3 regions of the Aeromonas sp. Marseille-Q7275 genome follow, and region 1 is predicted to be linked to each of the others. Evidence: predicted binding sites of a transcription regulator. Region 1 holds the regulator's gene; each other region holds the start of a gene.

Region 1 (10,617 bases):
AGTAGCGCCTAGCCCCGCGCCCCCTGCTCGCGACACAGGGCGAGCCAGGCCTCGGCAGTGCGGGAGAGGTAGCGCTTCGCTGGCCAGATCACCCCGAGCCGCCAGCTCAGCTCCGGCAACAAGGGCCTCAGCACCAGGCCGTCCGGGGTCAGCCGCCGGCAGATGGGCTCGGGCAGGAAGGCGACCCCCATGCCGCTGCGCACCATGGCGGTGAGAAAATCCCACTGACTGCTGCGCGCCGCCACCTGGGGCACGAAGCCCGCCTGCTGACAGGCCTGCTCCAGCCGCTCGCTCAGGGTGAAGGCCTGGGTGTAGAGCAGGAAGGGCTCCTCCTGCAGATCCGCCAGCCGGATCTCGCTCTCCCCGCGCCAGCGGGGCAGGTCCGGCAGCACCACCTGAATGGGATAGCAGTCCAGCTCCAGGGCGCTCAGTACCCCCTCTTCCCTGGTCGGCAACATGGTGATGGCGAGATCCAGCTCCCCCTCCAGCACCGCCTGCTCGATGCGGCGCCCGCCGTACTCGACGATGGAGAGCTCCACCTTGGGGTAGCGGCTGCGGTAGGCGCGGATAAGATCCGCATAGACGTGGCCCACCATGGGGGGGATGCCCAGCGCCAGGCGCCCGTGCTGCAGGCTCTGCAGATCCGCAAGCTCCGCCTCCAGCTGCTGCATCTGGGCCAGGATCAGCTGGCCGCGGGCAAACAGCACCTGGCCGCTGTCGGTCAGGGTGAAGCTGTGCCCCTCCCGATTGAGCAGGGGCTGGCCCAGCACCTCCTCCATGCTGCGGATCATCTTGCTGATGGTGGGCTGGGTGACGAACAGCTTCTCGGAGGCGCGGGTGAAGCTCTTCTCCCGCACCAGTTCGACAAAGTAACGCAGGGCTCGGATATCCATGGGACGCTCGTCTGGGGTGATCGCCAAATAATGCCAATTTGGCATATTTTTCATAATTTAAATTCATTTTTTGCAGGTTTAGCCCCCGTTTATACTGTGATCAGGTTCACAGAAAGACGCCCATCATGAAAGCCTTCTGCCTTCGCTGGTTGCAAACCCCCTTCCAAATCGCCCTGCTGGCGGCCATCTGGCTGCTGGCCGACACCGCGGTACGCACCTTCCACCTGCCCCTGCCCGCCAACCTCACCGGCATGCTGCTGCTGCTGATCTGCATCCTGCTCGGGGTGGTCAAGGCCCAGTGGTTCAGCGCCGGAGCCCGCTGGCTGCTGGCGGAGATGCTGCTGTTCTTCGTGCCCGCCGTGGTGGCCGTGGTCAACTATCAGGATCTACTGCTGCAGGAGGGATGGCGCATCATGGTGGTGCTGGTGACAAGCACTGTGCTGGTACTCGGCACCACGGCCCTGGTGGTGGACAGGGTCTATCGCCTGGAGCTGAAGCTGGCCCGCCGGAGTCGTCGCCATGTCTGACACCCTGCTCGGCCTGCTCTGCTTCGCCCTCACCCTGCTGTTCTACTACGCCAGCAAGTGGCTCTATGGCAAGAAGCGCATCCTGCCCCTGATGCCGCTGCTGCTGGCCCCCGCCCTGCTGGTGGCCGTGGTGGTGCTGTTCCACATCCCCTATCAGGACTACATGGCCGAATCCCACTGGCTACTCTGGCTGCTGGGCCCGGCCACCGTCGCCTTCGCGGTGCCCGTCTACGAGAACCGCGCGCTGATGCGCCGCCACTGGCTCTCCCTGTCGGTGGGGGTGCTCGCCTCAGTGCTCATGGCGGTGGGCAGCACAGTGCTGCTGGCCCGCTGGCTCAACCTCTCAGAGCTGCTGCAGCGCAGCATGGCCATGCGATCCATCACCACCCCTTTCGCGGTGGAGGCGACCCGCTCGGTCGGCGGCAATGCCGATCTCACCGCCCTGTTCGTGGTGCTGACCGGGGTGATCGGCATGGCGGTGGGGGAGAGTGTGCTGACGGTGCTCGCCATCCGCAGCCGCCTCGGCAAGGGGGCGGGTTTTGGCGCCTCCGCCCATGGCGCCGGCACCGCCAGGGCGTACCAGATGGGCAACGAGGAGGGGGTGGTCTCCAGCATGGTGATGATGATAGCCGGCATGGCGACTGTGCTGCTCGCCCCCCTGTTGGGCAAGTTGTTCTGGTAAGGCATTGCGACCACCAACGAGAAGAGGCGCCCAAGGGCGCCTCTTCTGTTTTCCTCTCTTTATACCGCTTTAGAACCTTTCTACGATCTGTCGCGAGAGGCCGTCAGCAAGGTAAAGAGCAGCGCAGGAACCGGAGCGTATAGATATACGTGAGCCCTCTTGGTTACAAACAAGCGAGCAGCACATGAGCCTTGATCACGACCTCGCAGTAAGATCGTGAACAGGTTCTTACAGGCTGGCGCAGATCTGCCACAAGTCGTACTGAATGGCGGCGGCCGTCACCTCGCGCCCCGCCCCCGGCCCCTGAATGACCAGGGGGTTGGTGCGATAGCTGTCGCTCTCGATGGCGAACACGTTGTCGCAGGGCAGGAGGTTGGCGAACGGATGGTGGGGCTCCAGGGTCTCCAGCCCGACCCGCGCCTTGCCGTCGTGCTCGAAACGGGCGACGTAGCGCAGCACCTTGCCGACCCGGCATGCCCCCTCGAACGCGGTCTGGATGGGATCATCCAGCTCTTTCAGCCTGTCCATGAACTGATCCGTGCTCACCTTGCGCAGGGAGACGGGCACCAGGTTCTCCAGCTCGATGTCGGCGGAGTCGAGCTCGAAGCCCGCCTCCCGCGCCAGGATGAGCAGCTTGCGGCGCACGTCCTGACCGGAGAGATCCTCCCGTGGATCCGGCTCGGTCAGACCGTGCTGCCAGGCCTCGTCCACCAGCTCGGAGAAGGGGCGGCTGCCGTCATACTGCTGGAACAGCCAGGAGAGGGTACCTGAGAAGATGCCGGAGACTCCCTGGATGCGATCCCCGCTCTGGCGCAGCATCTGGATGCTGGACTGGATGGGCAGCCCGGCCCCCACGGTGGCGTTGTAGCGCCACTGCACCTGATGATCGCGGCAGATCTGCTTGATGCGCTGGTAGAACTCGCTGTCGGCGGCGCCGGCAAACTTGTTGGCCGCAATGATGTGGCAGCCGAGCTGGGCGAAGTCCGGGTAGTAGCGGCTCACCGTCTCGCTGGCGGTCATGTCGAGGGCGATCAGGGAGTCAAAACCGTGCTGCTCCAGCTGGGAGAGCAGCTCCGGCCAGATAAGCGGCCTGGGGTTGAAGTTGTCGCGCACCTTGAGGGGATCCAGCCCCTCTTCATCCAGCAGGCCTCCCTTGGAGTCGAACACCCCGTAGAGGGTGAGCGCCAGATTGAGCTCGTGCTCGAGCCGCGCCTTCTCCCGGGCGTAGAGCGCCAGCCAGTGACCCCCTATGTTGCCCTTGCCGAACACCACCAGACCGACCCGGGTCGGGCGGCTGAACAGGGCGCTGTGCAGGGCGATGAGCAGGGGCTCCAGCACCACCTGGCGCAGCACGGCCACCAGGCTCAGGCCATCTCGGGCCACCTGGACGAACTCCAGGGGCTGATCCGCCAGCAGCTGGTAGAAGCGGTGACACTGCTCGGCGTTGTCGGTCACCCCTGCCCCCACCAGGGCCACCAGGCTGAACCCCTCCTTCTGGATGAGGCCAGTGAAGCTGCCCTGCAGCTGGAAGTCCCGCAGCACCTCGAAGGCCCCTTGCGCCACCTCCAGGGTGTAGGCCAGGCGCAGCACCCGCCGATCCGGCTGGCGCTGCAGGGTGAGCGGGTGGAGGCGATGGCGGGCCAGATGGGCCTCGATAGCCGCCACCGTCTGCTCATAACCTGTCTGGGGCAGCACCTTGAGCTCGATGAGGGCTATCTGATCCACCGAGGAGACGATGCGCGCCCCGCCGGAGCGCGGCGCCCGGCGCAGTATGTGGGTGCAGCCCTCGTCCGGGTTGTAGCTGCAGCGCAGGGTGAGGCGCTGGCGGCTGTCGGCCACCGGCTGCAGGGTGCGGGAATGGAGCACCGAGGAGCCGAGGCGGGCCAGCTCGTTGGCCTCCGCCAGGCTCAGGCGCTCCAGCAGGCGCGCCTCCTTCACCCGGCGCGGATCGGCGCTGTAGACACCGGCCACGTCGCTCCAGATGGTGGTGGACTCCCCGTCCGCCAGGGCGGCCAGCAGGCTGGCGCTGTAGTCGGATCCGTTGCGGCCGAGCAGTAAGGAGCGCCCCTCCATGTCGGCGGCGATGAAGCCGGTCACCACTATGCGGCCGGGATGCTCCGCCAAGCGGGCCTTGAGCAGCTCGCTGGAGATGGCGGTATTGACCTTGACCAGGGCGCCATCCTCGGCGCGCAGGAAGCTGCGGGCGTCGAGCCAGATGGCCTTGTCGCCGCGGCTGCTGAGCAGGGCGGCCAGCAGGCGCGCCGACCACACCTCGCCAAAGGCCAACAGGCCGTTGCGCTCGAAGCGATCAAACTGCCCTTCCAGGGTCTTGGCGATCTGCTGCATGTCATCGGTCAGCTGCTGGCTCAAGTCGAGCAGCAACTCCCCCTCCAGCAGGCCGTCGATCAGGCTCTGCTGGTAGGCGTGCAGGGCAGTGATGGCTTCCCCTGCGGCCTCGTCACCCGCCTCGGCCAGTTCCACCAGCTGGATCAGCCGGTTGGTGGTCTTGCCGGCGGCGGAGACCACCACCAGCTCCCTGCCACCGCCCTGCTGCTCGGCCTGTTGTTCGAGAATGCTGGCGACCCGGCGATAGCAGACAGGATCCGCCAGGCTACTGCCGCCAAACTTGTGCACATGACGCCGCTTCAAGGCTCTCTCTGCCGCCACCGCACTCTCTCCTTGCTGTTGCTGTTCCATTACTTCACCTGCTCTGCCTGTTGTGCCAACTGCGCCTGTTCAAAGCCTTGAGCCAGATCGGCCACCAGGTCTTCACCGTGTTCTATGCCCACCGAGAGGCGCAGCAACTGGGCGCTGATGCCCGCCGCCTGCTGCGCCGCCGGAGTCATGGCCCTGTGGGTCATGCTGGCCGGATGGGCCACCAGACTCTCCACCCCGCCGAGGGATTCCGCCACCGAGAAGAGGCGCAGCGCCGCGAGGAAGGCGCGCAGCCCCGTCTCGTTGCAATCGAGTTCAAAACTTAGCATGGCGCCGAAGCCGGACTGTTGACGGCGCGCAATCTCGTGGCCCGGGTGGCTCGGCAGGCTGGGATGATAGATTTTTTTGACCAGCGGCTGCTGCTGCAGGAAGGCCAGGATCCTGTCCGTATTCTCCTGATGGGCACGCAGGCGCGGCGCCAGGGTGCGTAGACCGCGCAGGGTGAGGTAGGAGTCGAAGGCGCCGGAGGTGAGCCCCAGACAGTTGGCCCACCACACCAGGGACTCGGCCAGCTCGGCCTCCTTGGCGATCGCGACCCCGCCCACCACGTCGGAGTGGCCGTTGATGTACTTGGTGGTCGAATGCACCACCACGTCGGCCCCCAGCGAGAGCGGCTGTTGCAGCAGCGGGGAGAGGAAGGTGTTGTCCACCACCACTTTGGCACCCACCTCATGGGAGGCGGCGGCGATGGCGGCCACGTCCACCACCCGCAGCAGCGGGTTGGAGGGGGTCTCTACCCACACCAGGGCCGGTTGCTGCGCCAGGGCCTCGGCGAGCGCCGACTCGTCTCCCTGATCGACGAACTGCACCCGGTAGTGGCCCTTGGCCGCCAGATACTCGAACAGGCGCCAGGTACCGCCGTAACAGTCGTGGGGGGCGATCAGCAGATCCCCCGCCTTGAGCAGGGCCGTGGTCACCAGGTGCACGGCTCCCATGCCGGTACCGGTCACTACGGCGCCGGCGCCCCCTTCAAGGGCCGCCAGGGCGTCCGCCAGATTGGTGCGGGTCGGGTTGCCTGAGCGGGCATAATCGTATTGACGGGGCTCGCCAAAGTCGGCAAAGGTGTAGTTGCTGGAGAGGTAGATGGGGGGCACCACGGCACCGTGTTGTGTGTCTGTCTCAATCCCGGTGCGTACCGCCAGGGTGGCCTTGTGGGTCATGTCACTCTCCTTGATGTGTTGCCGGAGCCGGTCCGCCTCGTGGATCGTCCTGCCCCGCTCTCATTTGCGCTGGCCGGAGTGCCGGCCCATGGTGCATCACACTACGCCACCTTAAAAAAGCCGTCAACACTTCTAGACGTCTAAATGGCTTTGCTGTTGGATTGCCATTGAATTCCTTAAGGGTTAAAATCCGCGCTCACGGCCAAACGAGAACAGGTGGAACATGGGTACAGAGTGGAACGGCGACTACGTCAGCCCCTATGCGGAGCACGGCAAGAAGAGCGAACAGGTCAAGAAGATTACCGTCTCGATCCCGCTCAAGGTGCTGAAGGTGTTGACCGATGAGCGCACCCGTCGCCAGGTGAACAACCTGCGTCATGCGACCAACAGCGAGCTGCTCTGTGAGGCCTTCCTGCACGCATTCACCGGTCAGCCGCTGCCCTGTGACGACGATCTGCGCAAGGATCATCCGGACAGCGTCCCCGCCGAGGCCCGCGCCATCATGGAGGCGCTCGGCAAAGAGATCGAAGATTTCGACGCCGAGTAATCCGGTGGCCCATGGCACATAATCCCCCCTCTTCGATGACGCGGCCCGGTGCCGCGTCATCCCTATCCGCCCCCAGCCCGTTCAGCCTGCGCCGCTACCAGAGCGACATCAGCAGCCACAGCCACGACTTCGCCCAGCTGGTGATCCCCCTGGACGGCCCCCTCGAGATCGAGGTGCAGGGCCAGGGTCGCCGCCTCGCCCCTGGCTTTGCCTGCGTCATCGCCCCCGGTCTTCGCCACGACTACGCCGCCGACCCGGCGCTCTCCTTCCTGGTGCAGGAGAGCCACTGGCTGCCCGAGGCCCTTGGCGAGCGCCCCTTCATCCCCCTGGACGAGCCCCAGCGCCACTACCTCGCCTTCCTCCATCAGATGGTGCGTCAGGGCCGTCATGTGGCCGGCATGGAGCAGGTCTGGCTGGGCCTCCTGGCCCAGGGTCAGGGCATGGGCCCCACCCTGGCCCCCCGCATGACAAGAGTGCAGCGCCACATCGAGGCCCACCTCGCCGAGCCCCTTGGCAACGAGCGGCTCGCCGCTGTTGCCTGCCTCGGCCAGAGCCAGTTCAAGCACGCCTTTCGCCAGCAGTTCGGCATGAGCGCCTCCCACTACATCCGCGGGCGGCGCATGGCGCTGGCACGCACCCTGCTGGCTCACAGTGCCCTGCCCATAGGCGAGGTGGCCAGCCGCTGCGGCTATCAGGATCAGGGAGCCTTCGCCGAGCGCTTCCTGGCCGAGACGGGCCTCACCCCCTCCCGCTGGCGCCAGCAAAACGGCCCGCAGCCATAACAGTCCGGCTCCTTGCCGAAGACAGGGGCTGCCGTTTCGAGGCATGCTGGGGTCAATGCATGGTGTGTGAAAGGAGGAGCCAAGATGCAGACCATAAGCTGGCAGCAGTTCGAGATGGTGGAGCTGAGAGTGGGCACCCTGGTGCGGGTCGAGCCCTTCCCCGAGGCGCGCAAGCCCGCCTACAAGGTGTGGGCGGATTTCGGCCCCGAGCTCGGGGTGCGCAAGAGCAGCGCCCAGATAACGGATCTCTATCAGCCGGAGGATCTGGTAGGGCGCCAGATCGTCGCCGTGGTGAACTTCCCGGCCAAGCAGATCGGCCCCATCCAGTCGGAGTTTCTGCTGACCGGCTTCTACCGGGCCGATGGCGCCGTGGTGATGGCCATCCCGGAGCAGGCGGTGGAGAACGGCGCCAAGCTGGGTTGAGGCCCTGTGCCCCATGAAAGAGAAGAGGCGACCCCGGGGTCGCCTCTTCTCTTTTTAACCACCGCGCCGCAGTTACTTCAGCAGGCTGAAGAGCAGGGCCGAGACCGAGAGCGAACCGGTCAGCAGGATGAAGCCGTTCACCCAGCCCTGACGGAAGCGGGCCAGCGCCTCCACCCTGTAGATGGCCACCACCGGCATGATGAAGAGGATCATGGCGATGACGGGGCCGGAGAGGGTCTCCATCAGCCCGAGGATGCCCGGGTTGATGACGGCGGCGCCCCAGATGGCGAAGAACATCAGGGCGATGCCGAGCCGGTCCGCCTTGGCCAGCGACAGCCCTGTGGGCTTGGCGATCAGGCTTTTCAGGCTCTCCCGGGCGCCGAGGAAGTGGCCGAGGAAGGAGGAGCTGATGGCGATGAAGGCGATGAGCGGCCCCAGGGTCACGATCACAGGGTTGTCTGTGATGTTCGCAAGATAGGAGAGCACGGAGACGTTCTGGGCCTTGGCCTCTGCCAGCTGGGCCGGGGAGAGGCTCAACACGCAGGAGAAGACGAAGAAGAGCACGAAGCCCACCAGCATGACGGTGGTGTTGCGCAGGATCAGGCCGCTCTTGGCTTCGGCCTGCTCGCCATATTCCCGGCGCTGCACGTTGGCAAAGCCGGAGATGGCGGCGGCGTGGCTGAAGGCGAACACTGTGACCGGCAGCGCCAGCCAGACGGTGTTGAGGAAGCTGGCCCCCTCGAACGCGGTCGCCTCCGGCCAGTGCCACTGGGGAATGAGGTAGCAGGAGAGCGCCGCCAGAATGGCCGCCAGCGGGTAGACCATGAAGGCAAAGGCCCGCAGCATCGCCTTCTCCCCCGCCATCATCACGGCGATCATGGCGAACACCAGCAGGCCAGAGAGCATCACCCGGTTCGGGGCATCCATGCCGAGCTGGTTGATCATGAAGCTCTCCACCGTGTTGGTGAGCCCGACGCCGTAGATGAGCAGTATGGGGAAGATGGAGAGGAAGTAGAGCGCCGAGATGAGGCGACCGGCCATCTTGCCGAAGTGCTCCTCCGCCACCTCGGTGAAGTCGGCGTGGGGGCGCGAGGAAGAGAGCACGAAGCGCGCCAGCCCGCGGTGGGCCAGGAAGGTCATGGGGCCCGCCAGCACGGCGACGATGACCAGGGGCCAGATGCCCCCCAGACCCAGGTTGATGGGCAGGAACAGTATGCCGGCGCCGACCGCGGTGCCAAACAGGCTGATGACCCAGTGGGTATCGTGACGACGCCAGCCAGTGCGGCTGATGGATGGGGAACCAGATAGCTCCCGGGTGACCTCTGCAGATGAACTCATTGATAAACCACTTATATATAGTATTAAAATCTAAAAATATTGTGCTCCTTTAGCATTTAATTCTCAAAAAACGGCATTGGCAGATCTCACTGGCAAAGCCAGGCTCAGCCAGTGAGATTGGGCGGCATTTCCAGCCCGCCCTGTTCGGTTAAACCTTTAAACGGCGAATTTAACGAAATATAAAACCAAAATATAACCACTGGTCGATTTTTTATTTTGACCAATACGAAGTTTTCAGAATTACCTGAAAATAGATGCCAGCACTTTGGGTTTGATTGTGATGATCCACTACAGCAATCCATTTAAGTAGCGAATACACCTGAATATGCCGCGCCAAGCCAGCGGATCACACCAGGCGATCAGGCGGCCACGGGGCCGCCTGATTGGATGAACTGGCTACATTTCAACCGGCTCAGTGAGTCAGGATCTTGCCCCAGGCGAGATCCGGGTCCCCCATCACGATGAAGTCAGGGTTCTCCAGCGACTCCGTTTCGTTGTAGCTGAGCGGTTGCAACGCCAGGCTGAGGATGCGCCCCCCCGCCGCCTCGACGATGCACTGGGCGGCGGCGGTGTCCCACTCGCCGGTGGGACCGAGCCGCACATAGCAGTCTGCCGCCCCTTCCGCCACCAGGCAGGACTTGAGGGAGCTGGAGCCAAGCGGGATCAGCTCGTAGTTGATGGCCGGGTTGAGGCGGCGGGTCAGGTTCTCCAGCTTCTGGCGGCGGCTGATGGCCACCACCAGGGAGTCGGGCTGGTCGTGCTCGTGGTGCATGGCGCTGATGGGGTACACCTCGTCATTCACCTCCTTGAAGGCGCCGTGGCCGCGCACCGCCCAGTAGAGCACGTCGGCCTCGGGGGCATAGATGACCCCGAGCACCGGGACATTGTCCCGCACCAGGGCGATCAGGGTGGCGAAGTCGCCGCTGCCGGCGATGAACTCGCCGGTGCCGTCGAGGGGGTCCACCAGCCAGTATTGCCGCCAGTTGGCTCGCTGGCTGAAGGGCACATCGGCCGCCTCTTCGGTCAGCACGGGCACATGGGGGGTGAGCGCCGACAGCGCCTGCTTGAGGTAGGCATCGGCAGCAAGATCGGCACTGGTGACCGGGGTCGCATCCTCCTTCAGCTGACGCTCGAACTGACCGCCGTGATAGATTTCGTGAAGGATACGTCCCGCTTCGCGGGCTATCTCCTTGACCCCAGGTATCCAGGCCAACAACTCCTGCATCTTGTTATCCTCTGTTTTTATTACCTTTACCCACGTTTGGGCTAGCTTTCCTGCTCCGCCAGCCATTTGCTGGCCAGCAGCAGGGCACTGATGCTGCGCGACTCGGTGAAGTCGGGTCGCGCCAGCAATTCGTCGATGCGATTGAGGGGCCAGGGGATCACCTCGAGGGGCTCGGGCTCGTCGCCCACCCGCTGCTCGGGGTAGAGATCCCGCGCCAGCAGTATGTCCATCCGGCTGGAAAAATAGCCGGGGGCCAGGGAGACCTGCTTGAGGGGGATCAGGTCACGGGCCCCGAAGCCCGCCTCCTCCATCAGCTCCCGGTTGC
Region 2 (8,833 bases), on a different contig from region 1:
GGGCGGGATCCTTGCCAAGAACCTATGCCGCCAGAGCGAGAGCGGCCAAGAACCGCAGTATTCTGGCATTTCGCCGTCCGGGTCAACGAGCCGAGTGCAAATGGGTGAGCCGGGTTGAGGAAATACTCTGTGACGGGGAGTTGGGCCGATGGCGCTGGCCCGACCGCTTGCTGAGTGTCAAATGAGGTGTATTTGGCGGTATCTGCTGACTATTTCACCGACGGCGGCCCCCGATGGGTATCAAGTTCAGGGTGGCGATACGATTCACCTTGCCAGAGGCGGTTCAAGGGATTTTAATCTGCCGCCGCCCCGAGGCGTTGACGCGGGTCGCTGCCGACCCTACTGCCCTCTTGTCCAACCGAACGAGCCCCATGACCGCCCAAGGCCACCTGCTGTTTTCCGTCACCTGCGCCCTGCTTGCCCACAAGGTCGAACTCACTCCGGCCCTGGCCGAAGGCAGCCTGTGGCACATAGTGCCCATGGCCCTGGCCAGCGCCCTGCTGCCGGATCTCGATCACCCCCAGTCCCTGCTCGGTCGGCAACTGCCCTGGATCTCGGGGCCCCTCTCCCGGCTGTTCGGCCATCGCGGCTTCACCCACAGCCTGCTGGCGGTCGGCCTGGGGATATGGGGGCTGGCGCAGTTTCAGGCCCCCGGCCTTCTGTCCGGGGTGATGAAGGATGCCCTCATCGTCGGCTACCTCAGCCACCTGCTGGGGGACTGGCTCACCCCCATGGGCATCCCCCTGTTCTGGCCCTGGCGCCGGCGCTTTCGGCTGCCCGGCCTGCCCCTCAAGAGCGGCGGGGGCTACGAGAGGGCCTTCTGCCTGCTGACCCTGGCGCTCGCCGGGTACTGGGTGCATGGGAATGGGGGCTTAGGCGCCTTCTAGCCCGGCATCAGTCGATGCGGCTGGCGGTTCTGGTCAGGGTGAGGTAGTCGGCGAGCACCGGCAGCCCCTGCAGGTGACGGCGCAGCATGTCGAGGGCGGCGAAGGCGAGGATCCGGCGGCCGCTCTCGGGATCCGGGTGACTTAGCTTCACCCGCTGGCCGATTCGCTGGCCGTCTGCGCACAGCAGCAGCGGCACGCCGTCGGGGCCCGCACTGCCTATGGTCAGGCTGGGTTCCCGTCCGCTGCATGTCAGATGGTCGAGCTCGCTTGGGAGGTGGTGGCTGAAGCTGGCCTCCAGCCCCGGATGGGGGTGGCACATGGCCAGCAGGGCGCCCCGGCTCTCCCCTTCCTGCAGGCACAGCGGCCGCTCCCCCAGCAGGGCCAGGATCTGCTGCGCCGGCGCCTCGTGGCCCCGTCCCACCAGCCAGGGGGCTATCTCCCCGAGCAGGCGCACCTCGGCGGCCGCCATGTCGGCGGCGCTGGCGCCGTGGCCGATGAGTTTCAGCTCGATGAGGGGCATGGAAGAGCGGTAGCCGAGCTCGATGCCCGCAGGCCAGGGCGCCCCATCCAGCTTGTCCGAGAGGGCGGATTCCGAGATGCCGAAGGTGTAGAAGCGGCGCAGCTCGGTGTCCGTCTCTTCCCCCGCCAGCGCCTTGAGGCGCGGCAAGATCTGCTCGCGCACCATCTGCTTGAACTCGAACGGCACGCCCGGGGTGAAGAAGAGCCGGCTCTGGCCGTGGCTGGCCGGGTGGCTGACCACGAAGCCGCAGGCGGTGCCGACCGGGTTGTCGAGGATCTCGCAGTCCCGGGGCAGCCAGGCCTGCTTGCTGTTGCTCTGGGCCATGATGCGGCCCCGGCTGGCGTAGCGCTCGGCCATGGTGGCGAGCCAGTCGGGGAACAGGGCGAGCGGCTGCTCAAAGGCTTCGGCCGCCGCCTGGGCGGTGAGATCATCCGCGGTGGGGCCGAGCCCCCCGCACACCAGCACCACCTCGGCCCGGTCGGCGCTCTCCTGCAAGGCGGCCTTCAGATCCGCGAGGTTGTCCCCCACAGTCAGGCGACGGCGCACCTGCCAGCCTTGCTCCAGCAGCAGGGCGCTGAGCCAGGCGGCGTTGGTGTCCACTACCAGGCCGGTCACTATCTCGTCCCCCGTGCTGATGATCTCGATACGCATGCAGACTCCTTGGATGGTGGACCCCGATCAGGGCTTGTTGTGCTCGAAGTAGTAGCTGATCCGGGTGCGGGGGTTGAGGTACTCGAACACCGCCGGCGGCAGTCGCTTGGGGTGGATCACCTTGGCAATGGAGAGCTCGGCCTGCTCGAGATCTATGATGGCCGCCTCCTGGCGCGGGATGCGGGGATCGTACACCAGCACCGCGGGGTAGAGCAGGCGGGAGGCGTTGACCGACATCACCAGCCCGACCTGACCGTTGGAGAGCTGCACCACGCTGCCGGGCGGGTAGATGCCCATCAGGCGGATCAGCATGCCGAGGTGGTCGGTGTTGAACTGGGCCTTGCGCTGCTTGTAGAGGTTGCCGAGGGCCGAGTAGGGCACCTTGGCCTGCAGGTGGCAGAGGTTGTCGTACTCGTTGATGAGGGAGACGATCTGGGTCAGGGGGTCGAGCTGATCCCCCCTGAGCCCCTGTGGCCCGCTGCCGTCCAGGTATTCGTGGTGGTACTGCACTATGCGCTTCGCCGGCTCGGGGAAGTCACTGGCCAGGCTCAGCAGCTCCAGGCCGTAGCGCGGGTGCTGGGCCATCAGATTCTGCTCCGGCTTGGTCAGGGGGCTTGTCTTGCGCAGGATCTGGCTCGGGATCTTCAGCTTGCCGATGTCGTGGAACAGGGCCCCCATGCCGACCTGGCGAATAGCCTCCGCCGGCAGCTTGCACTCCCTGGCCAGCAGCATGCTGAGCACGCTGACGTTGAGGGAGTGGAACTGGAGGCTGTTGCCATCCGCGCTGTCGGAGACCAGGTGCAGCACCATCTCGTCCACCGACAGCAGTTGCTCCGTCATGGCGTTGATCAGCTCCTGGGCCTCATTGATGGCGTTGAGGGGGCGGGACTGGATCTTGCCCATCAGGTTGCGCACCTGGGCCAGGGACTGCTGGAAATGCTTCTCGCACTGCTGCAGATCCCGGCGATAGCGCTGCAACTGCTCGATGCGCCTGGTCTTCTCCTGCTGCATCTCCTGCTGGCGCCCGACCAGATCGTCAGCGCCATCCGGTGCGGGCTGCACTTGATCGAGGGGCTTGGGGGGGGCGTCGCTCTTGTCGGGGATGATGGTCACCAGCTTGAGACCGAGCCGGCGGATCAGCTCTATCTCCTCTTCACTCTTGAGTTTGAAGCTGGAAAACAGGAAGGGGTGCTCACGCCATCCCAGTGGCAGGGAGACGTAATTGCCGACTTGCAGCCGATCGACCGAGATCTTGATTCCTGTCATGGGGTTGGGCACGAGAGACACACAGAGCCGTATGCTAGTCAAAGGCAGGGGTGAATACAAAAGGTATCTGATGACAGGATGAGCGCTTTATTATAGGCTTCTAGATGTCCAGACATATTTACCGATGCAGTACAGGGAGTCAGCATGCCGATCAAGATCCCGGACCAGTTGCCCGCCGCCGAAGTGCTGGGGCAGGAGAACATCTTCGTGATGACGGAATCCCGGGCCGTCACCCAGAACATCCGTCCGCTGCGGGTGCTCATCCTCAACCTGATGCCCAAGAAGATAGAGACCGAGATCCAGCTGATGCGGATGCTCTCCAACTCGCCCTTGCAGGTGGACGTGGATCTGCTGCGCATCGACGATCGGGAGTCGAAGAACACGCCCCAGGCGCACCTGGAGAACTTCTATCACGACTTCGAGCAGGTGCGTGGCAACAACTACGACGGCATGATCATCACGGGGGCGCCGCTCGGGCTGGTGGAGTTCGAGGAGGTGGTCTATTGGCCGCGCATCGTCGAGATCATCGAGTGGTCCCATCAGCATGTGACCTCCACCCTGTTCCTGTGCTGGGCGGTGCAGGCGGCGCTGAAAGCCCTGTATGGCATGGAGAAGCAGACCCACGGCGAGAAGCTGTCAGGGGTCTATCGCCACCACCGCCTCGACGAGCACGAGCCGCTGCTGCGTGGCTTCGATGACGAGTTCGTTGCGCCCCACTCCCGCTATGCGGCCTTCGACGGGGATCTTATCCGCGCCCACACCGATCTGCAGATCTTCGCCGAGTCCGAGGAGGCCGGCGTCTATCTGGCGGCGACCAAGGATTGCCGCCAGGTGTTCGTCACCGGTCATCCCGAATACGATGCCCTGACCCTGGACGGCGAATATCGGCGGGATCTGGCGGCGGGCCTCACCCCCGTCATCCCGGTCAACTACTACCCGGGCGACAATCCCGATCAGGCCCCGCGCGCTACCTGGCGCAGCCACGGCCACCTGCTGTTTTCCAACTGGCTCAACTACTACGTCTATCAGCTCACCAGCTATCGGCTGGAGGACATCGGCAAGGTGTTCACTTACGAGCAGCCCAAGGGCCAGGTGTAGGGCCGGCGCACCCGCTATGGCTGAAAGAGATCGGCAAGGTGCTCAGCTATAAATCGCCCAAGAGGCAGGTGTCATAGGGCCGGCGCACCCGCTATTGGCCGGAGGAGATCGGCAAGGTGCTCAGCTATAAGCCGCCCAGGAGGCAGGTGTCATAGGACTGGAGGAGATCGACAAGGTTTTTACCTGCGAGCACTCCAAGGGCCAGGGCACACTTTAGTCGGCCCCGGCCAGTCGCCGCCCCCGGGTGTCGAGCCAGTGGTGGTGGCAGGCCAGGGTGAAGGCGCCGGGCCGCCTGGCCCGGATGGTGGCCATGGCCTCCGGCTGGGGCTGGCCTAGGGCCATCAGCAGCAGGGCCGCCACCAGCCCGGTGCGACCGCTCCCTCCGTGACAGTGAATGGCCAGGTGTCTGCCCTCGCGCAGCAGGGAGAGCAGTTGCGGCAGCACGGGGAGCCAGGCTTGCTCGAAGGCTTCATCGGGGGCCTCATCGTCCGCTATGGGCAGGTGGAACCAGGCCAGGCCCCTGGCCTTGACCAGTGAGCCGAGGGAGCCTGCGCCGCGTGCGGCCAGCTCATCCTTCGTCATCAGCGTGAGCACTCCGCCGGCACCGGCCAGCTGCAACTGGGCCAGGGCGAGCGGCATGGCAACCTGCTGGTTGCCGGGGCAGGGGGTGAGCAACAGCTGGCCGTCGAGGCGCGGAACCTCCAGGCTCCAGAAGGGGTGGGCACTGAGCATGAGGATCCTTGTCGGTGCTAATCGGGTGTCAAACGAACTTGTTGGCCCCCTGTTTGAGTGCGGCACAGCATAGAGGGCGCGGGTGCGATGTCAATCTGCGTTGTGTTCGGCCCGGTTTACGGGCAGAGTCTAAAAAAATAGAGCGATGGAAGGAGTAGAGATGAGAAACCTGGATCAACTGGACTTGGACATCCTGGCCCATCTGTTTCGCGATGCGGGCATGACCAACAAGGATTTGGCGGCCCTGGTCGGGGTGGCTCCCTCCACCTGCCTGGAGCGGGTGCGCAAGCTGCAACAGGACGGGGTGCTGAAGGGCGCTCACTGCGAGGTGGATTATCAGGCCCTGGGCGGCCATATCCAGGCCATGGTCTCCCTGCAGCTGGCGCGCCACAGCCGGCAAATCATAGATGCGTTTCGCGATGCCATCCTGGCGTTGCCCGAGGTGATCAGCCTGTTTCACATGGGTGGCAAGGATGATTTCCTGGTGCACCTCTGCGTCGCCGACACCGAGCACCTGCGCAACTTCGTGTTCGATCACTTCACCTCACGGGAAGAGGTGGTACACCTCGAGACCTCCCTGGTGTTCGAGCACAGATTCAGCCGATCCCTGCCCTGTTTCACCCATCCCTGAGCGCCAGGACGTCCAGCTCTGAAATAGATCTGCATGATGTCAGCTGGCCTTGAGCCCTTGATACAGAAACGAGAAAAGCCAATGAGTTGCCTCATTGGCTTTTTGCCGTGGGTGATGATCAGGGTCTGGTCGGCTGGATCTCCTTGGGCTCCAGCGTGATGACCGCATTGCCGGCGGCACCGGGATACTGGTGGTAGCTCTGGTCCTGCTCCAGGGTGTAGAAGGTATCCAGGTAGTCGTCGTTGTTGGTCATCCAGGAGTTGGGCAGTGCCTTGACGATGCGACCGCCGAGATCGAGGAAGGGCAGGGCTTCCGGCACGCCACCCGCGGTGAAGCCGAGCTTGAGGGCCTCGATCAGCAGGGCGCTCAGCTCCTTGTAGTTGACGTTGTCATCCTGCTCCATCATGACGAGGTCGACCGCGCCCCAGCGATAACGATCCCAGTACACCAGGATCTGGTTCGGGCTGTAGTCTGTGTTGTCATGATCGAGGTAAGGCATGTCGACTATGTCCACCACGGGTTCGTCCCGGCCGGGATTGACCCCGGCCACGACGGCGTAGACCTCGGCGGCGCCGAGCAGCCAGGGCTCCTGATCATCGCTGAGCCTGATCTTCTTGAGGATGCTGGTCTTGAGGGGAACCGTGTTGCTGGCTGCACGGGGGGCCGCCTGGATGTCGGCGGCAGCCAGCGCCTTGCGCATCACCTTCAGGCCGGCATTCTTGGCCTTGACGGGGTCGGTCTCAACTACCAGCACGGGTCGCTCCGGTGGCTGGTTCACGTCGAGGTAGACCGGATTGCCGGCGCCATCGAACGCTTCGATGGCGCTCCAGCTCTTCTCATCGCCGCTTGGCACGTAGGCAATCAGTGGCTCTGTTCCCTGTTTGAGCGCATTAGCCTGCTCGGGGTTGGCCAGTCGCAACTGCATCAGCTGTTTGACTTCCCCCTCCAGCCCTTGGCGGTTGATGGCGGCTTGGTTGGCATCTGTGGCCTGCCGTTTGAGGCGTGGGCTCGCCTTTTGCAGCAGGTTGGGCAGCGGACTCTGGTATTCCTGATTGGCGAGCAGGGGCAGCAGATTCTTCTGCTGCAATGCGAGCTGGCGTGCCAGCTCCCTGTCCGTGTCGGCGGCATGGGCACTGGTGGCGCCCAGCAGGGTCAGCAATAAAATGACAGCCTGATTCCTCATTCTTCTTCTCCAGTATTGAGTCTGACAGAGGCGCGCATCGGGAAGAATCTGCGCCTCTTCTTCACTAGACGGGAGTTGGGTTCGGCTGTGAAGCATCCTTGCCGAATTATGTGTTGTGTCTCACTGGGGTCTCCCCAGATGGTCAGGTCAGGCGCGGAGCCGGTTGACTTGATGCAGCGCCACACCGACCAGCAATCCCCAGCAGGCGGAACCGACCCCTAGCAGGCTGATCCCCGAGGCCGTGATGAGGAAGGTGAGCAGTGCTGCTTCCCGCTCTTCATCCTGCTGCAGCGCGCCGTGCAGGCTGCTGCCTATGGTACCGAGCAGTGCCAGTCCGGCCACGCAGGTCACCAGGGCGGTGGGGAAGGCGCTGAACAAGGCGACCACAGTCGCCCCGAAGCAACCGGTCAGCAGGTAGAAGCAACCCGCCCACACGGCGGCGGGCCAGCGACGGTTGGCATCGGGATCCACCTCCTTGCCCATGCAGATGGCGGCCGTGATGGCGGCCAGGTTGAAGGCGTAGCCGCCGAAGGGGGCCAGCAACAGGCCGGTCAGGCCGGTCCAGCCGATCAGGGATGAGGTGGCCGGTTGATAGCCATGGGCACGGAGGATCGCGATGCCGGGCATGTTTTGCGACGTCATGGTGACGAGGAACAGCGGCATCGCTATCCCCAGCACGGCGTTGATGGAGAAGGTCGGCGAGATCCACACCGGGCTGGAGAGCTGCCAGTGGACCTCAGCCAGTTGCAGCTCGCCCCTCAGGACGCAGAGCAGCATGCCGGTGGCCAGGACCAGCACCATGGTATAGCGGGGCCAGAGGTGGCGGCCGAGCAGGAAAGCCAGCAGCAAGGCGCCAAGCAGCAGGGGATCCTGGGGGGCCACCTTGAACAGGTCCAGCCCGAATCTGAGCAGCACCCCGGCCAGCATGGCGGCGGCCAGGGGAGCCGGAATGTGGTGCATCAGCCGATCGAACCAGCCGCTGATGCCGCACAGGGTGATCAGCAAGGAGGAGATGATGAAGGCACCTATGGCCTCCGCCAGGCTGAAATTGCCTAGGCTGGTGATGAGCAGGGCGGCCCCCGGCGTTGACCAGGCGGTCAGCACGGGGGTGCGGTAATAGAGGGAGAGGCCGATGCAGCTCACACCCATGCCGATACCCAGCGTCCATAGCCAGGAAGATACCTGGGCTGCATCGGCGCCGGCGGCGGTAGCCGCCTGAATGATCAGTACGACCGAACTGGTATAGCCAACCAGGACGGCGATTAGGCCTGCGACCAGATGAGGGAGAGCAAAGGGCATGGCGACATCCTTGTGTATGCTGATAGCTTGTGCGTTATTACGTACAATGTGGCTTTGACTATAGCGACGTGCGCTATAGCGCACAAGGCGAAGATGCAGCATTCGGGAGAGGGCGTATGCAGGAGATGAATCGGCACCTGGCTCAGCGATTGAAAGGGCTGCGCGCCGAACTGGGGTGGAGTCTGGATGTGGCTGCCCGCGAGACGGGGGTGAGCAAGGCCATGCTGGGGCAGATAGAGCGGGGGGAATCCAGCCCGACGGTGGCGACCCTGTGGAAGATCGCTACCGGGTTTCGGGTCTCCTTCTCCAGCTTTATCGAGCCGACCCCGGCAGTGGCGGGGGAGACGCTCTATCGCATCGCCGATGACATTCGCCAGCAACCGGCGGGCGAAGGCATGCAGGTGGCGCCCCTGTTTCCCTATGAAGACCGGTTCGGTTTCGAGCTGTTCGAGTTGACCCTGCTACCCGGCTATCAGCGGGAATCTGAACCCCATGAGCCCGGGGTGACCGAACATGTAATCGTCATCAGCGGTGTGATGGAGGTGCTGGTCGATGGGCTGTGGCGC
Region 3 (10,617 bases), on a different contig from region 1:
CTGAGGTGGTGTTCGAACTGGGCCCTTCCCCACTCATCCTGACCGAGCCCGGGCCCCAGCACGCGCACCGTGGCCCACCCCTCGTCCGTCCCGGCCGGGCATCCCATCAGCTCTGGCTGCACCAGGCTGGCGGGGAAGAGTCCGGGTGCTGGCACAGTCGCACCAGACCCGCCCCCGCCCGCAGGCAGGCCTGCCCTGCCAGCAGTATGGCCCCTGCATCCCCAGGTTGCCCCCCACCAGCAGCACCCTGCCGTGCTTGCCCTTGTGAGCCGAGCGGGGACGGGGGGTGAGCAGACTCTTTAGGCGGGGATAATCCAGGCGCTCGGCGGCGGGCACCAGGCCGGCCTCGGGCACCACCCCGAGGGGATCCCAGTCGAGCTGGCCGACGCCGTCCACCCCGTCGGCGGTGAGCATGCCCTGCTTGATGCCGATGAAGCTGAGGGTGCGGGTGGCGTGCACCAGGGCCCCCATGGCGCGGCCGGTGTCGGCATTGAGCCCGGAGGGGAGGTCCACCGCCAGAACCGGGGCATTCAAGCCATTGATTGTTGCGACGATCTTTGTCATTGGCGAGGAGAGGGGGAGCTGGACACCGGTGCCGAGCAGTGCATCTATCACCAGATCCGGCGCAGGGAGCGAGGCCCCCTCGAGCGCATCGGCCATCATCACCTCCCCCCCCGCCGCCAGCCACTCGTCGGCGGCCCGCCTGGCGTCCCCTCTGAGCAGGCCTGGCGCCCGGGCGGCTATCACCAGAGGCTCGAGACCGAGTCGACGGGCGAGACGGGCCAGCACATAGCCATCCCCCCCGTTGTTGCCCGGGCCGACGAAGATCCACCAGTGGTGACTCTGGGGCCAGTGATGGCGGGCATAGCTGCACAGGGCGGCACCGGCCCGCTCCATCAGGGCGTAGAGGGCTTGCCCCTCACGCTCGGCCCAGCGCTGCTCCATCTTGCGGATCTGTTCGGCCCGCCACAGGGGCTGTGCTAGACTGATGCCTTGTTTTTTGCCGATAGCGTCCTCGATACCCTCTACCATGACGGCTCCCCACCTTCATCATCCACTGGCCCGGCACCTGGCCTGGCATATGGCGTGCCATGACGGCACACGGCCCTCGTCACGCTCGGTGCCACGGGCGCCATGCCGCTGCCAGCAGGCAGGTGAGGCACAATGACGGCCGCCGAACTCGCGCAACTGGCCCACGATATCAAGCTCTGGGCACGGGAGCTAGGATTTGACCAGGTCGGCATCACGGACACGGGTCTCGCCCTCGAGGAGCCCAGGTTGCAGGCCTGGCTGGATGCGGGTCATCACGGCACCATGGATTACATGGCGCGCCACGGCATGATGCGGGCCCGGCCCCACGAGCTGCTGCCGGGCACCCTGCGGGTGCTGTCGGTGCGGATGAACTATCTCCCCTTCGAGGCGGGCTTTGCCGCCACTCTGCGCGATCCGACCCTGGGCTACATCAGCCGCTATGCCCTGGGGCGCGACTACCACAAGGTGCTGCGCAACCGGCTCAAGCAGCTGGGGGAGCGCATCGAGCAGCGCTGCCAGGCGCTGTTGCCATCCACGCAGGAAACCCCGGGGGAGTGGCGCCCCTTCGTTGACTCCGCCCCCATACTGGAGCGCCCCCTGGCGGCCAAGGCTGGGCTGGGCTGGGTGGGCAAGCACTCGCTGCTGCTCAACGAGTCGGCCGGCTCCTTCTTCTTTCTCGGGGAGCTGCTGGTCAGCCTGCCGCTGCCCGTCGATGCCCCGGTGGAAAAAGAGCAGTGCGGCAAGTGCGTGGCCTGCATCAACATCTGTCCGACCGGCGCCATTATAGCCCCTTACGTGGTGGACGGGCGGCGCTGCATCTCCTATCTCACCATAGAGAACGACGGCCCCATCCCGGAAGAGTTCAGGCCGCTGATGGGCAACCGCATCTACGGCTGTGACGACTGCCAGCTCATCTGCCCCTGGAACCGCTATGCGGATGCGAGCCCAGAGCCCGACTTCAGCCCGCGCCCCAACCTGCACCGCCCCCCCCTGCTCGACCTGTGGCAGTGGTCGGAGGCGGCATTTTTGAAGCACACCGAAGGCAGCCCCATTCGCCGCATCGGCTATCAGCGCTGGCGCCGCAACCTGGCGGTGGCGCTGGGCAACGGCCCGGCCAGCAGCGATGCCATGGCGGCCCTGCAGCAGGCGCTTCCCGGCGCCGAGCCCATGGTGGCCGAACACATCGAGTGGGCGCTGGCGACCCTGGCAGCACGCCAGGAGAAGGAGAACAAGAAGACCCGTTTGCTGATCCGCTGCATCGAAAAAGGCCTGCCGGATCACGCATAAGCGATCTGGCCCTTGCCGGATGACAGCACTTTTTTCATGCTCTGCCGACCATTGACCATAGGCACAATAAAAGGAAGATTCGGATGCAGATGTTGGGAGTAGATATTGGCGGCTCCGGGATCAAGGGCTGCCTGGTGGACACCGAGACTGGCGAACTGATTGGCGAGCGCCACCGCATCGCCACGCCGCAACCGGCCACCCCGGCCGCCGTGGCGCACACCCTCAAGGCGCTGGTCGAGCATTTCCAGTGGAAGGGCCCCGTGGGGTGCGGCTTCCCCGCCACCATCCACAACGGCATCGCCAAGAATGCCTCCAACATCGACAAGAGCTGGATCGAGACCGACGCCGCCCACCTGTTCGCCGACGTGACCGGCCTGCCCTGCCACGTGCTCAACGACGCCGACGCGGCCGGGCTGGCCGAGATGCGCTTCGGCACGGGCCGGGATCGCAAGGGGGTCATCATCCTCATCACTGTGGGCACCGGCATCGGCACCGCCGTGTTCGTCAACGGCCAGCTGCTGCCGAACACCGAGCTGGGCCACCTCATCCTGGAAGGCATGGTGGCGGAGCACTACTGCTCGGATGCGGTGCGCAAGCGCGAGGATCTCTCCTGGAACCGCTGGGGCAAACGCTTCAACAAGTATCTGGCCCGCCTCGAGTTCCTCTTCTCCCCCGATCTCTTCATCCTGGGAGGCGGCAGCGCCGCCAAGCTCGACAAGTTCATCGACCGGATCGAGACCCGGGCCCCCCTGGTGGCGGCGGCCAACCTCAACCAGGCCGGCATCATAGGGGCCGCCCTCTACGGTGCGGCCCGGCAAGAGGGCTGACCCTCCCCGACAACGCCGCAAGAGGCCCGAGCCGGGCCTCTGCCATGGCGCCCTAGAGATCGTCGAGCCGATGGGCTCCGTGCACCAACCGGGTCAGCCGGGCCTCTGCCATGGCGCGCTAGAGATCGTCGAGCCGATGGGCTCCGTGCACCAGCCGGGTCAGCCGGGATTGCGCCATGGACGCCAGGGAGCTCAGCAGCGCGGCCGTGTCCGGCGTGGGGCACTCCCGGGCCAGGCGCCCCAGTTCGCCAACGAGTTTCTCCTCCTGCCGCGACACCAGGGCCACTATCTCCTCGGGCTGGGCACCGGCGTGCAGAGCCAGACGCTGGCAATCGGCCAGCAGATCCACACCAAACCCCTGATCCAGCCAGGTCTCCTTGACCCCGCTCCCCATCTGCTCCCGATAGTCGTGCAGGTGGGCCGCCGCCGCGTCCTCCCGCCCTTGCAGATAGGCCAGCAACATCCGGCTGCGCTCCCCATCCACCTGGGGGATCAGGCGCCCGTAACTGCGCCCCTGCTGCTGATGCAGTTGTTCGAGGTAAAGCATCAGGTCCTTGATCTGTTGAAATCGCATCTCTGCCTCCTCTTGCCGTCCACCTCCTGCCAGTATAAAAAAACGCCGCGCCCTCCCCGGATAAAAGCGGTCGTTTTTTGTTCTACATCAAAGGGATGGGAAAGAAAAAGAAGAAAACGAGGAGAAAGGGGCAAAGAGATTTCTCCCTGTCATGCTGGCAACTGGCCGCCAGCGCCCAGGGAGAGGTCGTGACAAAACGGGGGAATCATCGAGTTAAGGAGAATTATCCAGGTTATATTCGGACGAGTGATTTCAAATCAGAATCTAATATTGAAGCCGTCGGTTTACCCCTCTTTCCTTAGTCAGCGAGCGGGAATCCTTATCCATTTTTTAGACGTCTAGACGTAGAAACATGCGTTGACACAGCCATCCGGACATCTTAGCATCATCCTCCATGATGGCAGAGCAACCCAGTGAAACCTCTGCCCAATTCACCCGCCTGTAGCGCCCTGTGCTTTAAGGCTGTTAGCACGGAAGAATCCATGATTAAGTTGATCGGTCTCAACAAAGTCTACGGTAAAGGCAGTGACGCCGTGCACGCCCTGCGTGACGTGAGCCTGCATGTGCCACAAGGCAAGATCTTCGGCGTGATCGGCGCCTCAGGTGCCGGCAAGAGCACCCTGATCCGCTGCGTCAATCTGCTGGAGCGCCCCACAGAGGGCCAGGTCATCGTCGACGGCCAGGATCTCGTGGCCCTGAGCGAACGGGATCTGACCCAGGCTCGCCGCCAGATCGGCATGATCTTCCAGCACTTCAACCTGCTGGCCTCCCGCACCGTGTTCGCCAACATCGCCTTCCCGCTGGAGCTGGCGGGCTGGAGCAAGGCACAGATCCAGACACGGGTAGACGAACTGCTGGCCCTGGTCGGGCTGGAAGCCCGTGCCCACGCCTATCCGTCCGAGCTCTCCGGCGGCCAGAAGCAGCGCGTCGCCATCGCCCGCGCCCTGGCTCCGGCCCCCAAGGTACTGCTGTGCGACGAGGCCACCTCGGCCCTCGACCCCCAGACCACCCGATCCATCCTGAGCCTGCTCAAGGAGATCAACGTCAAGCTGGGGCTCACCATACTGCTCATCACCCACGAGATGGACGTGGTGAAGGGGATCTGTGACGAAGTGGCCATCATCAGCGACGGTCGCCTGATCGAGCAGGGAGAAGTGGCCTGGTTCTTCAGCAACGCCAAGACCCAGCTGGCCCGTGACTTCATCCACTCCACCATCCACCTGGAAGTGCCCCAGGAGTACCAGGACAGGATGAGCAGCGAGCGGGTGGCCAACAGCTATCCCCTGGTGAAGCTCGGCTTCACCGGTGCCACCGTCGATTCGCCGCTTATCTCCGAGGTGAGCCGCCGTTTCAACATCGACATCAGCATACTGAGCGCAGACATCGAATACGCCGGTGGCGTCAAGTTCGGCTTCCTGCTGGCGGAGCTGTTCGGGGATGAGGCCCAGTGCGAGGCCACCCAGCAGTTCTTCATCGACAACCACATTCAGCTGGAGGTAATGGGCTATGTCCGAAGCAATGACTAATCTGCTGCGCCCAATCCTCGGCGACTCAGCCATCTTATCCAGCTGGAGGTAATGACTCATGTCCGAAGCCATGATTAATCTGCTCATCACAGCCCTCGGCGACACCCTGATCATGGTGTTTGCCTCCGCCCTGTTCGGCTGCCTGCTCGGCCTGCCGCTCGGCGTGGCACTGCACGTGACCAAGGCGGGCCAGATCCTGGCCAACCCGCTGCTGAACAAGATCCTCGGCATCATCGTCAACGTCGGCCGCTCCGTGCCCTTCATCATACTGCTGGTGGCCATCATTCCGCTGACCCGGCTGATCGTCGGCACCAGCATAGGCACCATAGCCGCCATAGTGCCGCTGACCGTGGGCTGCATCCCCTTCATCGCCCGTCTGGTGGAAGGGGCCCTGATGGAAGTGCCGGACGGCCTGCTCGAAGCCGCCAAGGCCATGGGTGCCAAACCCTTGCAAATCATTGCCAAGGTGCTGCTGCCCGAGGCCCTGCCCGGGATCCTCAACAGCATCATCATCACCCTCGTCACGCTGGTTAACTACTCCGCCATGGCCGGTGCCATCGGGGGGGGCGGCCTGGGCGATGTGGGTATTCGCTACGGCTACCAGCGCTTCGACCCTACCGTCATGCTGGTCACCGTGGTCATTCTGGTGGTACTGGTTCAACTCATCCAGAGCGCGGGTGAGCGCCTGGTCAAACAATGTGATCATCGTTAATCGTCGATTTCTGACAGGAGGTTTTTATGAAATTGGGCATTAAATCCGCTGCGGCTGCGCTGCTGGCAACTCTGGTACTGGTCGGCTGCGGTCAGAAGGAAGAGAGCAAGACCCTGAAAGTCGGTGCCATCGCCGGCCCCGAGACCGAACTGGTCGAGACCGCGGCCAAGGTGGCCAAGGAGAAATACGGCCTGACCGTCGAGATCGTCACCTTCTCCGACTACGTCACCCCGAACGTGGCACTGAACGACGGCAGCGTCGACGTCAACGCCTTCCAGCACAAGCCCTACCTGGATGCCCAGATCCGTGATCGCGGCTTCAAGCTGGTGCCGGTTGGCAACACCTTCGTCTACCCGATCGCCGGTTACTCCAAGAAGATCAAGGCCCTGTCCGAGCTGAAAGACGGTGCCCAGATCGCGGTGCCGAACGATCCGACCAACCTGGGTCGCTCCCTGATCCTGCTGGAGAAGCAGGGCCTGCTGAAGCTGAAGGAAGGCGCCGGTCTGGAAGCGACCGTGCTGGACATCGCCAGCAACCCGCGCAACTTCAAGATCGTCGAGCTGGAAGCCGCTCAGCTGCCCCGCTCCCTGGAAGATGTTGATCTCTCCATCATCAACAACACCTTCGCCGGTCAGATTGGCCTGACCCCGACCGAGAACGGCCTCTTCGTCGAAGACAAGGAGTCCCCCTACGTCAACCTGATCGTTGCCCGCGAAAACAACAAGGACGACGAGAAGGTCAAGGAGTTCGTCCAGGCCTTCCAGACCGACGAGGTCTACAAGAAGGGGACCGAGCTGTTCAAGGGCGGTCTGGTGAAAGGTTGGTAACCACTCACTCTGTAAAAAAGGCCACGTCAAGCGTGGCCTTTTTTTTTGCCCCCGTTATCATAGCCAGAAGCACGGCAACACGAAAAAACAGAACAACAATGAAGAAATGGTATCTGGCCTACTGCAAACCCAAGGAAGAGGCCCGCGCCCGCGCCCATCTGGCGGCTCAAGGCGTCGAATCCTATTACCCCATGGTGGAAGTGGAGAAGCTGCGGCGTGGCAAACGGGTCCCGCAGCGTGAACCCATGTTCCCCAACTACCTGTTCATCTACGTGGATCTGGAAGTGGTGACCCCGGTCACCCTGAAGTCCACCCGCGGCATCAGCCGCATCATTCACTTCGGCAAGGAGTGGAGCCCCGTCAGCAGCCAGCTGATCTACCGGCTGATGAGCCGGGACGACAGCGACGAGGCACGCGCCAGCTATGCCCGCCTGCCGACGCAAGGGGACAAGGTATTGATCGAATCCGGCCCCCTGGCCGGGTTCGAGGCCATCTATCTGGAGCCGGATGGGGAGAAGCGGGCCATCCTGCTGGTCAGCCTGCTCAACCAGGAGACCAGCAGCAGCTTCGACAACCAGGCCTTCCGACGTCTGGACTGAGCCGGCAGCGAGAAGCGCCCCATGCCTGCTGACCTGCCTGCTCAACCAGGAGACCGGCAGCAGCGTCGACCACCGGGCCTTCCGGCGGCTGGACTGAGTCGGCAGCGAGAAGCGCCCTATGCCTGCTGGTCAGTCTGCTCAACCAGGAGACCAGCAGCAGCTTCGACAACCAGGCCTTTCGGCGGCTGGACTGAGTTGGCAGCGAGAAGCGCCCTATGCCTGCTGGTCAGCTTGCTCAATCAGGCAACCGGCAGCAGCGTCGACCACCGGGCCTCTCGATATCAGGAATGAAAACAAGCGGGGCAGGCCCATAGGCCCGCTTGGCTGTCACCCCTGCCCTGCTCAGGCATCCAGCTCGAAGCGGCTGATGGCCGCGGTCAGCTGGCCCGTCTCCCGGGTCAGCCGGGCGGCGATCAACTCTCCCTGCTGGCTGTGTTCGCTGGACTGGTGGCTGAGTCCGGCGATCTCCTCCACCGTGCCCGCCACCTCCTGGGCCACCCTGGACTGCTGCTCGGTCGCGGTGGCGATGGCGGCGAGCTGGCCGCAGAGATCCTGCACCAGCGCCGACATGGCTGCCAGGGTCTCGGTGGCCGAGGCCACGGCCCCCCTGCCCTGCTCCACCAGCAGGGTGCCGCTGCCCACGGTATCCGCGGTCTGCCGGGTCTGCTGCTGTATGCTGGCGATGGTCTGGTTGATCTCCGCCGTCGACTGGCTGGTGCGGCTGGCCAGCTGGCGCACCTCGTCCGCCACCACGGCGAATCCCCGCCCCTGCTCCCCGGCGCGCGCCGCCTCTATGGCGGCATTGAGCGCCAGCAGGTTGGTCTGCTCGGCTATGGTGGCGATCACCTCGGTGACACGGCCCACCTGCTCGCTCTGGCTGCTGAGCAGCGTCATCGCCTGATTGGCCTGGGTGATCATGGCGGCAATCTGCGCCATGGTGCTCCCCATGCGGGCGAGGGCCTGCTCCCCCTGCCTGGCCTGCTGCTCGGTCTGCCGCGCGGCGCCAGCCGCATCTGCGATGTTGCCCGCTACCTCCCGGGTGCTGGCGGACATCTGCTCTATGGCGGCCGCGACCGTATCCAGCCGCTGATTCTGACTCGCCAGATCGTCCACTATGGCATTGGTGGTCTGGCCCACCTCGCGGCCGGCCCCTTCCACCTGCGCCACCGCCCCCTGGATCTCCCCCACCAGCTGGCGCAGCTGGCTCGACATCCGGTTGATGGAGCCGGTCAGCCCGCCCAGCTCGTCCTGGCGCAGCACCGGCAGGGGCGCACTCGGCAGGCGGCCATCGGCGACCTGCCCGGCACGGTTCACCAGGCTGGCGATGTCGCGGGTCAGGCGGCGGCTGAACAGCAGGGCCACCAGGGTGCCGAGCAGGATGACGCTGGTGGTCGCCAGCAGCAGGGTGCGGTGGATGGCCTGACTGGCACCGGCCAGCTTGCCCGCTATCTTGTCCACTTTTCCCCGGGTCTGGGTCACCTGATTCGCCAGCTGATCGGCGAGCCGGGTCAACGCAGGTTCTATGTCGGTGGCCATCAGGTGGTTGGCCTGATCCCAGTCCGGCGCCTGCCGCCTGGCGATCACCTGCCCCACCAGCTCGGCAAAGGGTGCTGACATCTCCTCGAAGAGCGTCCACAACCCCTTCTGCGCCTCGGTGAAGTTGGCCTGCTGCTGTTTCAGCTCGGCCACCCGCTGCAGATGGAACTGGTAGTAGTCCTGGTACTTGTCGCGATACTCCTTGTCCCCCGAGATGAGGAAGTCCCGCAGGGCGGAGAGGGCATTGGCCAGCCCGTTGTAGGCATCCCCCACCTGCTTGAGCAGCAGGCGGCGATCGCCGGGCAGTGCCTCCTGGGGGGTCGCCACCTCTTCGTTGGCGATGGATTGCAGCTGATCGAGGGCCGCCTCCGCCAGGGGGCCTGCCTCCAGCAGCATCAGGGTGTGGGCCGGCAGGTTGTCTTCGGTATGGGCCAGGGCCCACACCTTCTCCTGCGCCCCCTTGAAGCTCTTGAGGGACCGGGTCAGGTCAGGCGTGAATCCCTGCTGCTCTATGGCTCGCCAGGCCTGCTCCCACTCCTGCTTGATGCGCGCACCTTGCGCCGGATCCTTGCCGAGGATGAGGTAGGCCCGCAGGGAGGAGACGGTGGCGATCAGGGCCTTCTGGCTCGCCTCGTCCCGTTGCAGGGCGGGTAGGGCCTGGGCCAGCAAGGCCTCCTGGGAGGCTTCAATCCGGCCTAGCTGATGGTAGACAAGGGCGGAGGAGAGAATGATGAGCAGGTTGATAAAACAGAAGCTCAACAACAGCTTGCTTGATATTTTCATGACCATCCTTGTGTCGCAGGGGCATCCTGCCCTTGATTAGCGCCCGATCAATGCGGGCAATCGTTCGCGCCAGGTGTCATGCCAGACGAGCAACTCCTCGCGTGGCATGGGGCGTGCGGAGAAGAATCCCTGGCACTGATCGCACCCCAGTCTGGCCAGCAGCAGCCAGGTGGCCTCGTCCTCGACCCCCTCTGCCACCGATTTTAACCCCAACTTGCGCGCCAGTTCGATACTGGATTCGATGATGGCGAGGCGGGAGGGATCTTCATAGCAGCGATCGACGAAGGATCTGTCCAGCTTCAGCTCGGTGAACGGCAGCAGGGCGAGCTGCTGCATGGAGGAGTAGCCGGTGCCGAAGTCGTCGATGGAGAGGCCGAAGCCGTGCATCCGCAAGCGGGTCAGCACCTCCAGGGACTTGCCGAGATCCTTGACGAAGGCGCTCTCTGTCACTTCCAGGGTGATGAGCTCGGGGTTGATGCTCCAGCGCTGGCAGTGATTGAGCAGGGTATTGCACAGATCCCCCTCGATCAGCGACGTGGTGGAGAGGTTCATCGACAGGTTCAGGGAGAGCCCCGTCTTCTCCCACAGGTGGCCGTCGCGCAGTGACTTGCCGATGATCACCTCGGTCAGGGGATCCATGAGCCCGTTGTGCTCCGCCAGCGGGATGAAGCGGGCCGGCGAGATGAGCCCATACTCGGGGTGCTGCCAGCGGGCGAGCGCCTCCATGCCGACCCACTGACCGTTTTCAAAGCTCACCTTGGGCTGATACCAGGGCAGCAGCTGGTCCTGCTCCAGGGCCCGGCACAGCTCATCCAGACTCAGGCTGTGGCCGTCCTCCTCCTGGCTGCGCGCCTGCTGGGGCTGCCAGGCGCCGATCAACTGGGCGATCTGCTGATGGCTGGCGGGTTTGTCGA

The links. The regulator MetJ, encoded in region 1, represses methionine synthesis genes. The targets are predictions, from matches to a motif close to AGANNTCTAGANNTCT.
Region 2: a site for MetJ is predicted at 3,427-3,442, ahead of metA (homoserine O-succinyltransferase MetA). Genes of this name have one in related genera too.
Region 3: a site for MetJ is predicted at 4,053-4,068, ahead of metN (methionine ABC transporter ATP-binding protein MetN). Genes of this name have one in related genera too.

The regions. Positions count from the first base shown of each region.
Region 1 covers NZ_CBCPLW010000015.1:1,462-12,078, forward strand. The annotation lists gene ACWPWQ_RS14455 (LysR substrate-binding domain-containing protein) at 9-893, opposite strand; gene ACWPWQ_RS14460 (CidA/LrgA family protein) at 1,019-1,420, shown strand; gene ACWPWQ_RS14465 (LrgB family protein) at 1,413-2,102, shown strand; gene ACWPWQ_RS14470 (bifunctional aspartate kinase/homoserine dehydrogenase II) at 2,331-4,799, opposite strand; gene metB (cystathionine gamma-synthase) at 4,799-5,977, opposite strand; gene metJ (met regulon transcriptional regulator MetJ) at 6,201-6,524, shown strand; gene ACWPWQ_RS14485 (helix-turn-helix domain-containing protein) at 6,560-7,306, shown strand; gene ACWPWQ_RS14490 (tRNA-binding protein) at 7,391-7,729, shown strand; gene ACWPWQ_RS14495 (aromatic amino acid transport family protein) at 7,802-9,067, opposite strand; gene cysQ (3'(2'),5'-bisphosphate nucleotidase CysQ) at 9,480-10,292, opposite strand; gene nudE (ADP compounds hydrolase NudE) at 10,334-10,617, opposite strand, start outside.
Region 2 covers NZ_CBCPLW010000018.1:172-9,004, forward strand. The annotation lists gene ACWPWQ_RS16060 (metal-dependent hydrolase) at 372-887, shown strand; gene ACWPWQ_RS16065 (molybdopterin-binding protein) at 895-2,058, opposite strand; gene ACWPWQ_RS16070 (HD-GYP domain-containing protein) at 2,086-3,324, opposite strand; gene metA (homoserine O-succinyltransferase MetA) at 3,469-4,422, shown strand; gene ACWPWQ_RS16080 (phosphatase domain-containing protein) at 4,636-5,154, opposite strand; gene ACWPWQ_RS16085 (Lrp/AsnC family transcriptional regulator) at 5,315-5,785, shown strand; gene ACWPWQ_RS16090 (DUF3103 family protein) at 5,904-6,968, opposite strand; gene ACWPWQ_RS16095 (benzoate/H(+) symporter BenE family transporter) at 7,116-8,267, opposite strand; gene ACWPWQ_RS16100 (helix-turn-helix domain-containing protein) at 8,384-8,833, shown strand, end outside.
Region 3 covers NZ_CBCPLW010000017.1:49,319-59,935, forward strand. The annotation lists partial or broken gene ACWPWQ_RS15810 (NAD(P)H-hydrate dehydratase) at 1-1,032, opposite strand, end outside; gene queG (tRNA epoxyqueuosine(34) reductase QueG) at 1,165-2,319, shown strand; gene ppgK (polyphosphate--glucose phosphotransferase) at 2,403-3,146, shown strand; gene ACWPWQ_RS15825 (hypothetical protein) at 3,265-3,720, opposite strand; gene metN (methionine ABC transporter ATP-binding protein MetN) at 4,203-5,246, shown strand; gene ACWPWQ_RS15835 (methionine ABC transporter permease) at 5,305-5,958, shown strand; gene metQ (methionine ABC transporter substrate-binding lipoprotein MetQ) at 5,985-6,785, shown strand; gene rfaH (transcription/translation regulatory transformer protein RfaH) at 6,884-7,384, shown strand; partial or broken gene ACWPWQ_RS15850 (transcription/translation regulatory transformer protein RfaH) at 7,504-7,578, shown strand; gene ACWPWQ_RS15855 (methyl-accepting chemotaxis protein) at 7,727-9,703, opposite strand; gene ACWPWQ_RS15860 (EAL domain-containing response regulator) at 9,740-10,617, opposite strand, start outside.